2 regions of the Neorhizobium sp. P1_A6 genome follow, and region 2 is predicted to be linked to the other one. Evidence: predicted binding sites of a transcription regulator. Region 2 holds the regulator's gene; the other holds the start of a gene.
What was found. Region 2 encodes PhoB, which activates phosphate uptake and scavenging genes when phosphate is short. Its sites were predicted from a motif close to TGTCATNNANCTGTCAT; they were not measured.
Positions count from the first base shown of each region.

Region 1 (4,616 bases), on a different contig from region 2:
CGCCAAAATTCGACAATCCGAAAATGCACCGCTCGGAGGCGCTGCAGCTGTTCGGCGCCGGCCGCGAAAAGCGCATCTACGCGGTGCCGCCCTATACGGACGTCGTGAGCCTCGACTTCGAGGATCATCCGTTCGAAATCCAGACCTTCGACAAACCCTGCGCGCTCTGCGGCGCCGAGAATGTCTATCTCGACGAAGTGGTACTCGACGACAAGGGCGGCCGCATGTTCGTCTGCTCCGACACCGACAATTGCGAGGACCGCCGCGAACACGGCCATGCCGGCGCTCTGCTGGCGCCTGCCAAGGAGGCAGCGGAATGACACTGGTTGTGGCTTACCCCCCTCTGTCCTGCCGGACATCTCCCCCTCAAGGGGGGAGATTGGATAGACACACCCGCTCGATCCCTCTTGAAGACACCGCTTATCGAACTGCCCGATCCCATTTGGGGCTGAGGCTTACCCGCTTGCCGATCTCCCCCCTTGAGGGGGAGATGTCCGGCAGGACAGAGGGGGGTGAACCCCACGCGCCGACATTCAAGGACAAAACGCCATGACCGACACCCCTCTTCTCAAAGTCAGCGGCGTCTCGAAATTCTATGGCAGCCGGATCGGCTGCAAGGATGTTTCCTTCGATCTGTGGCCGGGCGAAGTGCTTGCCATCGTCGGTGAATCCGGCTCCGGCAAGACGACGCTGCTCAACTGCCTGTCGACCCGGCTGATGCCGACGGCCGGCAGTGTCGAATACCGGATGCGCGACGGCAATTTCCGCGACCTCTACCATATGAGCGAGGCCGAGCGACGCTTCCTGATGCGCACCGACTGGGGCTTCGTGCACCAGAACCCGGCCGACGGCCTGCGGATGACGGTTTCGGCCGGCGCCAATGTCGGCGAACGGCTGATGGCCGTCGGCGACCGGCATTACGGCAAGATCCGCGAGACGGCGAGCGACTGGCTGACCCGCGTCGAAATCGGCACCGACCGCATCGACGACCAGCCGCGCGCCTTTTCCGGCGGGATGCGCCAGCGCCTGCAGATCGCCCGCAACCTCGTCACCGGCCCGCGGCTGGTCTTCATGGACGAGCCGACCGGCGGCCTCGACGTCTCGGTCCAGGCTCGCCTGCTCGATCTCGTGCGCGGCCTCGTCAACGATCTCGGCCTGTCGGCGATCGTCGTCACCCACGATCTTGCGGTCGCCCGCCTCCTGTCCCACCGGATGATGGTGATGAAGGACGGCCATGTGATTGAACACGGGCTGACCGACCGGGTGCTCGACGATCCGCGCGAGCCTTATACCCAGCTTCTCGTCTCTTCCATTCTTCAGGTCTGAGGAAAAACGATCATGGCAACTCCCCTCGTCGTTTCCGAGGTCTTCAAGAGCTTCACCATGCATCTGCGCGACGGCATCAAGCTGCCGGTCGTCAACGATGTGAATTTTTCGGTTGCGAGCGGCGAATGTGTCGTGCTTGGCGGCCCGTCGGGCATCGGCAAGAGCTCGATCCTGAAGATGCTCTATGGCAACTACGCCGTCGATGCCGGGCAGATCCTCGTCGATCACAAGGAGCGGCTCGTCGATATCGCCCGCGCCGATCCGCGCACCGTGCTCGACGTGCGCCGCCATACGCTCGGGTATGTCAGCCAATTCCTGCGCACCGTGCCGCGGGTCTCCGCGCTCGACGTGGTCGCCGAACCGCTGGTCGCCCGCGGTATTGCAGCCCCGGAAGCGCGCGGCAAGGCGGCTGAGCTGCTGGCCAAGCTCAACCTGCCGCAGGAGCTCTGGACCCTGCCGCCCGCCACGTTTTCAGGCGGCGAACAGCAGCGGGTCAACATTGCCCGCGGTTTCATCACCAGCCACCGCATCCTGCTCCTCGACGAGCCGACCGCTTCGCTCGACGCTGTCAACCGGCGCGTCGTCATGGACATGATCGCGGACAAGAAACGCGAGGGCGTCGCCCTTCTCGGCATCTTCCACGACGAGGAAGTGCGCGAGGCGGTGGCAGACCGCGTTCTCGACGTCTCCCAATTTTCTCCGCGAAAGGCAGTCGCCGCATGAGCGTCAAGGTGGGGCTCGAGCCCGCAATCCACGAAACGGCAAATGTCAGCAATTCCACGCTCGGCCCGTATACGGAAGTTTCCGAGCGCTGCCGCATCAGCGAGGCCGAGATCGGCGCCTATTCCTATATCATGCAGGACGGCTCGATCTGGTGTGCGACGATCGGCAAGTTCGTCAACATGGCGGCCTCGGTGCGCATCAACGCCACCAACCACCCGACCTGGCGGGCGACGCTGCACCACTTCACCTATCGCGCCGCCAGCTACTGGGACGACGCGGAAGACGAAAAGAGCTTCTTCGAATGGCGGCGCGACCATCGCGTCACCATCGGCCATGACGTGTGGATCGGCCACGGCGCCACCGTGCTACCGGGCGTCACTGTCGGCAACGGCGCTGTGATCGGAGCCGGGGCGGTCGTCTCGAAGGACGTCGCGCCCTATACGATCGTCGGCGGCGTGCCGGCGAAACTCATCCGCGAGCGTTTCACAAAAGCGGTCGGCGAGGCGATGGACCGGCTTGCCTGGTGGGACTGGGATCACCTGAAACTGAGAGCTGCGCTCGATGATTTCCGGGCACTTTCGGCAGAGGAATTCGTGTCCCGTCATGCCACGTAACGGAAGCGTGACGGGCACTTTCGGAATATAATAAAACCGACATAAAACCGACATTCAGACTTCATCAACCATCGCTATCGAGCTCTCAGAAAAAGGCTGAATTGGCGAGAGAGCATGAAGTTCGAGTTGAGGGACATCACCCGCCGTTTCGGCGATCGTATCGCGGTGAATGCCGTGAACGTCGAGATTCCCCAAGGCCAAATGGTCGGCATCATCGGCCGCTCCGGCGCCGGCAAATCGACCCTGCTGCGGATGATCAACCGTCTGCAGGAGCCGAGTTCCGGCTCCATCTACTTCAACGGCGCCGAGGTCTCCTCCCTCAAGGGCCGGGCACTGCGCAACTGGCAGCGCGACTGCGCGATGATCTTCCAGCAGTTCAACCTGGTGCCGCGCCTCGACGTGATGACCAATGTGCTGCTCGGCCGTCTCAATCACCGTTCGACGACCATGAGCCTCTTGAAAATCTTCAGCCGTGACGAGCGCGTCATGGCGATGGCGGCGCTCGAGCGGCTCGGCATCGAACAGACGGCGTTGCAGGCCGCCGGAACATTGTCCGGCGGACAGCAACAGCGGGTGGCGATTGCCCGTGCGCTGGTGCAGGCGCCAAAAATGATGCTCGCCGACGAGCCGATCGCCTCGCTCGATCCGCTCAATGCCAAGATCGTCATGGACGCGTTGCGCGACATCAACGAGCGCGAAGGCATCACTGTCATCACCAATCTGCACACGCTCGACACAGCCCGCAGCTATTGCGAACGGATCATCGGCATGGCGGGCGGCCGCGTCGTCTTCGACGGACCGCCGCAGGAGCTCAATGCCAATGCGGTGCGCGAGATCTACGGCTCCGACAGGGATGGCGCCGGGATCGACGAGACGATGACGTCGACCAGCCTCGCCTCCACCCGTCGCGGCGAGGCTCCGGTCGCGATCGACACATCCGGCATGATGGCCGAAGCCGCCGCCATGCGCTGACCTGTTTCCGGCTGCCGACCCGCGGCCGGAAGACTGACGCCCTTTCCGGGTTGACCACCCCAATCACCAAAGGAGACTTCCATGTCTGCATTCCGCAAGATCCTGATGGCGACGATCGCCATCGCTGCCGTCGCCGGCCAGGCCCACGCCCAGAGCGCACCCGTTCTGCGCATCGGCCTCGATGGCGGCGAAAACGAAGCCGACCAGGTTCGCCGCACCGAATGCGTCAAGCCGGGCCTGATCGCCGCGACCGGCGCTTCGGACGTCAAGCTTTTCCCGTCGCCGAACTATAACGGCGTCATCCAGGGTCTGCTCGGCGGCACGATCGACCTCGCCGTCATGGGTGCATCCTCCTACGCTTCGATCTACATCAAGGACCCGAACGCCGTTACCCCGGTCCTGACAACCAAACAGGCCGACGGTTCGACCGGCTACTACTCGATCATGGTTGCCCGCAAAGATTCGGGCATCAAGACGCTCGCCGATGCCAAGGGCAAGAAGATCGGCTTTGCCGATCCGGACTCGACCTCCGGTTACCTCGTACCTAACGTCTCCCTGCCGAAGGACATCGGCATGCCGGTCAAGCAGTACTTCTCCGAAACCGGTTTCGGCGGCGGCCACGAGAACCTCGTTCTCGGCATTCTCGACAAGAAGTTTGACGTCGGCACCACCTTCGGTTCGGCTGTCGGCGACTGGGCGCAGGGCTACTCGTCCGGCAACCTGCACATCATGGTCACCAAGGGCCTGCTCGACATGGACGACATCGTCCAGGTCTGGAAGTCGCCGCTCATCCCGAACGGCCCGCTGATGGTTTCCAACAAGCTTTCGGACGACATGAAGAAGAAGGTGACCGCCTACTTCGCCGAGCTGCCGAAGAAGGACAAGGCCTGCTTCGAGAGCTTCACGGGCGGCGGTTACGTCGATTGGTCGCCGGTCGACCAGAAGTTCTACCAGACCATCATCGACGCTCGTAAGGCCGTC
Region 1 covers NZ_JBFTZM010000010.1:141,681-146,296, reverse strand. The annotation lists gene AC1D3C_RS20400 (alpha-D-ribose 1-methylphosphonate 5-phosphate C-P-lyase PhnJ) at 1-320, shown strand, start outside; gene phnK (phosphonate C-P lyase system protein PhnK) at 550-1,326, shown strand; gene phnL (phosphonate C-P lyase system protein PhnL) at 1,339-2,049, shown strand; gene AC1D3C_RS20385 (DapH/DapD/GlmU-related protein) at 2,046-2,663, shown strand; gene phnC (phosphonate ABC transporter ATP-binding protein) at 2,778-3,635, shown strand; gene phnD (phosphonate ABC transporter substrate-binding protein) at 3,717-4,616, shown strand, end outside.
Region 1: a site for PhoB is predicted at 2,701-2,717, ahead of phnC (phosphonate ABC transporter ATP-binding protein). Genes of this name have one in related genera too.

Region 2 (4,616 bases):
GCTCATGCCCTTGGCGAAACCGCACCGCTACTCCTGATCGGCATGGTGGCATTCGTTGCCAACTATCCGACCACGCCGCTCGACCCGTCGACGGCGCTGCCGGTCCAGATCTACATGTGGGCGAACGAAGCTGAGCGCGCGTTCGTCGAGCGTACCTCGGGAGCAATCATCATCCTGCTCCTGTTTCTCATCCTAATGAATGTTGGCGCAATTCTCTTGCGGCGTCGCTTCGAGCGGCGCTGGTAGAAGGAGTATGACAGTGAATATGATGTCAGAATCGGCAGTAGAAAAGGCGCTGGACCAGAAGATGAGCGATGCTTCCCACAAGATGATCGGTAAGGACGTTTCGGTTTATTACGGCGAAAAGCGTGCGCTTTTCGACGTGAACCTCAACGTCCGCGAAAACACTGTGACGGCTCTCATCGGTCCTTCCGGTTGCGGCAAGTCCACCTTCCTGCGCTGCCTCAACCGCATGAACGACACGATCGAGAATTGCCGCGTCACCGGCAAGATCACCCTCGACACGGACGATATCTACGACAATAACATCGACGTCGTGGAACTTCGCGCCCGCGTCGGCATGGTTTTCCAGAAGCCGAATCCGTTCCCGAAGACCATCTACGAGAACATTTCCTACGGTCCGCGCATCCACGGTCTTTCCAAGAACAAGGCCGACATGGATCAGATCGTCGAGGCGAGCCTGCAGCGCGCCGGCCTCTGGACCGAAGTCAAGGATCGCCTGCATGAATCCGGCACCGGCCTCTCCGGCGGTCAGCAGCAGCGTCTGTGCATCGCCCGCGCGATCGCCGTATCGCCGGAAGTCATCCTCATGGACGAACCCTGCTCGGCTCTCGATCCGATCGCGACCGCCAAGGTCGAAGAACTCATCCATGAACTGCGTGCCAACTACACGATCGTCATCGTGACGCACTCGATGCAGCAGGCTGCCCGCGTCTCGCAGCGCACCGCCATGTTCCATCTCGGCCAGCTCGTCGAGGAGAACGACACCGACAAGATGTTCACCAATCCCGACGACCAGCGCACCCAGGATTACATCATGGGCCGTTTCGGCTGATCCAGCCGACTGTGCCGCCTGAAAATCAATTTTGAGGACTAGAAGATGGCATCGACCCATATCCTGTCGGCTTATGACGACGAACTGAAATACCTGAGCCGCCGTATCTCCGAAATGGGCGGCCTCGCCGAGCAGATGTGCTCGGACGCCGTGCGCGCGCTGGTCAATTCCGACGCCGCACTCGCGCAGAAGGTCATCTCCGACGACGTGATCCTCGATCACGCCGAGCGCGAGATCGGCGACAAGGCGATTATCACGATCGCCCGCCGCCAGCCGGTTGCGGCCGACCTTCGCGAGATCGTCGGTTCGCTGCGCATCGCCTCCGATCTGGAGCGCGTCGGCGACCTTGGCAAGAACACCGCCAAGCGCGTCATCGCGGTTCAGGGCACCGGCGTGCCACGCAAGCTCGCCCGCGGCCTGGAGCATCTCTCCGATCTCGCCCTCGTGCAGCTCAAGGACGTCCTCGACGTCTATTCGACGCGTTCGGCGGAAAAGGCCGAGGCGATCCGCAGCCGCGACGAGGAAATCGACGCGATGTACACCTCGCTGTTCCGCGAGCTCCTCACCTACATGATGGAGGATCCGCGCAATATCACCACCTGCACGCATCTGCTGTTCTGCGCCAAGAACATCGAGCGTATCGGCGACCACGCCACCAACATAGCCGAGACCATCTACTACATGACGACGGGCGCCCAGCCGGAAGGCGATCGTCCGAAGGACGACTCGTCGAATACGCTCGGCGCGATCACCGAATAGAACTGACGGAGCAGGCCAAAAATGCTGCCGAAAATCGCTGTCGTAGAAGACGAAGAAGCGCTGAGCGTGCTTCTTCGCTACAATCTGGAAGCCGAGGGTTATGAGGTCGATACCGTTTTGCGGGGCGACGAAGCCGAAATTCGGCTTCAGGAGCGGGTACCCGACCTTCTGATCCTGGACTGGATGCTGCCCGGCGTTTCAGGCATCGAACTCTGCCGCCGGCTGCGCATGCGCCCGGAAACCGAGCGCCTGCCGATCATCATGCTGACGGCCCGCGGCGAGGAGAGCGAACGTGTTCGCGGCCTCGCCACCGGCGCCGACGACTATGTGGTGAAGCCTTTCTCGACGCCGGAGCTGATGGCCCGCGTCAAGGCGATGCTTCGCCGCGCCCGTCCCGAAGTGCTCTCCAGCGTGCTCCGTTGCGGCGATATCGAACTCGACCGGGAAACTCATCGCGTTCACCGCAAGAGCCGCGAAGTGCGCCTTGGCCCGACCGAGTTCCGCCTGCTGGAATTCCTGATGGCGTCGCCTGGCCGCGTTTTCTCGCGGTCGCAGCTTCTGGACGGCGTTTGGGGTCACGACATCTATGTCGACGAGCGCACCGTCGACGTGCATGTCGGCCGTCTCAGGAAGGCGCTCAACTTCTCCAATATGCAGGATGTCATCCGCACCGTCCGCGGCGCGGGTTATTCAATGGAATCCTGAGAGGCGGCTTTAAGCCGCCTCGGTCTGCCGCTGCCATTCCGGCAGCGGAAAGATCCGGTCGTAGGCCCAGTTGAACACGAAGGCATAGACCACGTAGAAGACCGCGAACGACACGTCCATCGTCAGCGCATGGACGAGGCTGATGCCGAGATACCAGGCGATCAGCGGCAGAAGCGCGATCAGCAGTCCAAGTTCGAACAGCACCGCATGCGCCACGCGTATGGTGGTGTTTTTCTGCGTGCCGCCGGTAAAGCGCTGCATCAGGTGGTCGAAGCCGAGATTGTAGAGATAGTTCCAGCCGGTGGCGATCGTCGCGCTGCCGATGCCGACCACGCCGATATCGGCGGCCGGCATGCCGAAGGCGAAGGAGCCGAGTGGTGTGATGAGAGCGAGCCCGATCAGTTCGAAGCTGATGGCATGGCGGATACGGTCGCGTGTCGAGCGCATGATGACCTCGTGGGGTGCTTTCCGGGCCGTCCCGGAGTTTCTGCCCGAATGGGGGGAGGTCGTCCTCGCTGACCTTCAGATAGGCGCAATGCCGATCGGGAGCAAGGCTTGGCCGGCATATCTGCCATGCACAACAAAAAAAGCGGGCCTTGAGCCCGCCTTCGATTTCGCCCTCGTGTCGCGCCGCCGCTCAGACCCGAGCGGCAACCTTGCGGCGCTCGTTGACCGGCTGGTAGGCGAGCTTTGCGTGGTAACCGCAATAGGGCGATGCATCCGGGGATTCACAGCCGCAGAAGTGGAAGTCTTCCTTGAGCGGGTCGCCGACCGGCCATTTGCAGGTGCGCTCGGTGAGTTCCGTCAATGCAAGGCGGCGGGAGATAGGCACCACCACGTTGGAGGCGGGACGATATTCCATCTCCTGGTAGGGTTCGATCTCGATCTCTTCCTTGACCATCGTCGCGCCGACGGCGCGGGTAACGGTCCGGGTCGTGACCCGCGACGCATAGTTCGGAGCCCGTGGCGCCGATGTCGTGCGCTTGGCAGCCGATGCGCGGCCGGTCGCAACCGTACCGCCGGCTTTCGCCCGGCCCGGCAGGCTGAGACGATGCACCTTGCCGATCACGGCATTTCGGCTTACGCCACCAAGTTGTGCTGCGATCTGGCTGGCACTCAGGCCCTCCGACCACAATCTTTTGAGCTTCTCGACACGCTCGTCTGTCCAGTTCATGCCCGTTCTCCGCCTTTGAACGTTGCTGGCATGCAGAATCCTTCCACCTTTGCTGCGAAAATCATTTCGCAGCACCCACTATATCTATGCTTGAGGTGACTAGTTCCGCCGCATGCAGTCTAGTAATTGATCATTAACCTAGTGTGAGGCTGACTCCGTGGCAAGAGTCGGAGGAATCTGCGGGATTCGATTTCGTGGTTTTCCCCAACTTGCTGTGATGGAGAGTCATTTTTGTCACAGAAGCCAGCACCTGTCGGTTTCCGGTCGAAACACGCGTAAAACGCCGAGCTTTGTTGACATTGACGGCCTAAACCCCGATAGTGTCCCCGCCGCCCAGTGGGCGGCATTTTTGGTTTTTCTGGCCGGTTTTGTCGGCCTTTTTTGACTGCCTAGAGGAGTGATGTCGCCATGGCTGAAGCCGCGCTTTTCGACACGTTTGCCCGGGCTCCGCTGCGTTTTGAACGCGGCGAGGGCGTATGGCTTGTGACGGAAAGTGGAGAGCGATATCTCGACTTCGGCGCGGGCATCGCCGTCAACTCGCTCGGTTACGGCCATCCGCACCTCGTCGGCGCGCTGAAGGCACAGGCCGACAAGGTCTGGCACACATCAAACCTCTTCGAGCAGCCCGGCCAGGAGACGCTGTCGCGCCGCCTCGCCGACAACTCTTTCGCGGATAAGGTGTTCTTCACCAATTCCGGTGCGGAGGCGCTCGAATGCGCCATCAAGACCGCGCGCCGCTACCAGTTCGTGAAGGGCCATCCGGAACGCTTCCACATCGTCACCTTCGAAGGTGCCTTCCACGGCCGGACGCTGGCGACCATCGCTGCCGGCGGCCAGGCGAAATATCTCGAAGGTTTCGGCCCCAAGGTCGAAGGCTTCGATCAGGTACCGTTCGGCGATATG
Region 2 covers NZ_JBFTZM010000009.1:193,316-197,931, forward strand. The annotation lists gene pstA (phosphate ABC transporter permease PstA) at 1-246, shown strand, start outside; gene pstB (phosphate ABC transporter ATP-binding protein PstB) at 260-1,075, shown strand; gene phoU (phosphate signaling complex protein PhoU) at 1,121-1,834, shown strand; gene phoB (phosphate regulon transcriptional regulator PhoB) at 1,856-2,539, shown strand; gene AC1D3C_RS19330 (PACE efflux transporter) at 2,549-2,986, opposite strand; gene AC1D3C_RS19335 (GcrA family cell cycle regulator) at 3,177-3,713, opposite strand; gene AC1D3C_RS19340 (acetylornithine transaminase) at 4,122-4,616, shown strand, end outside.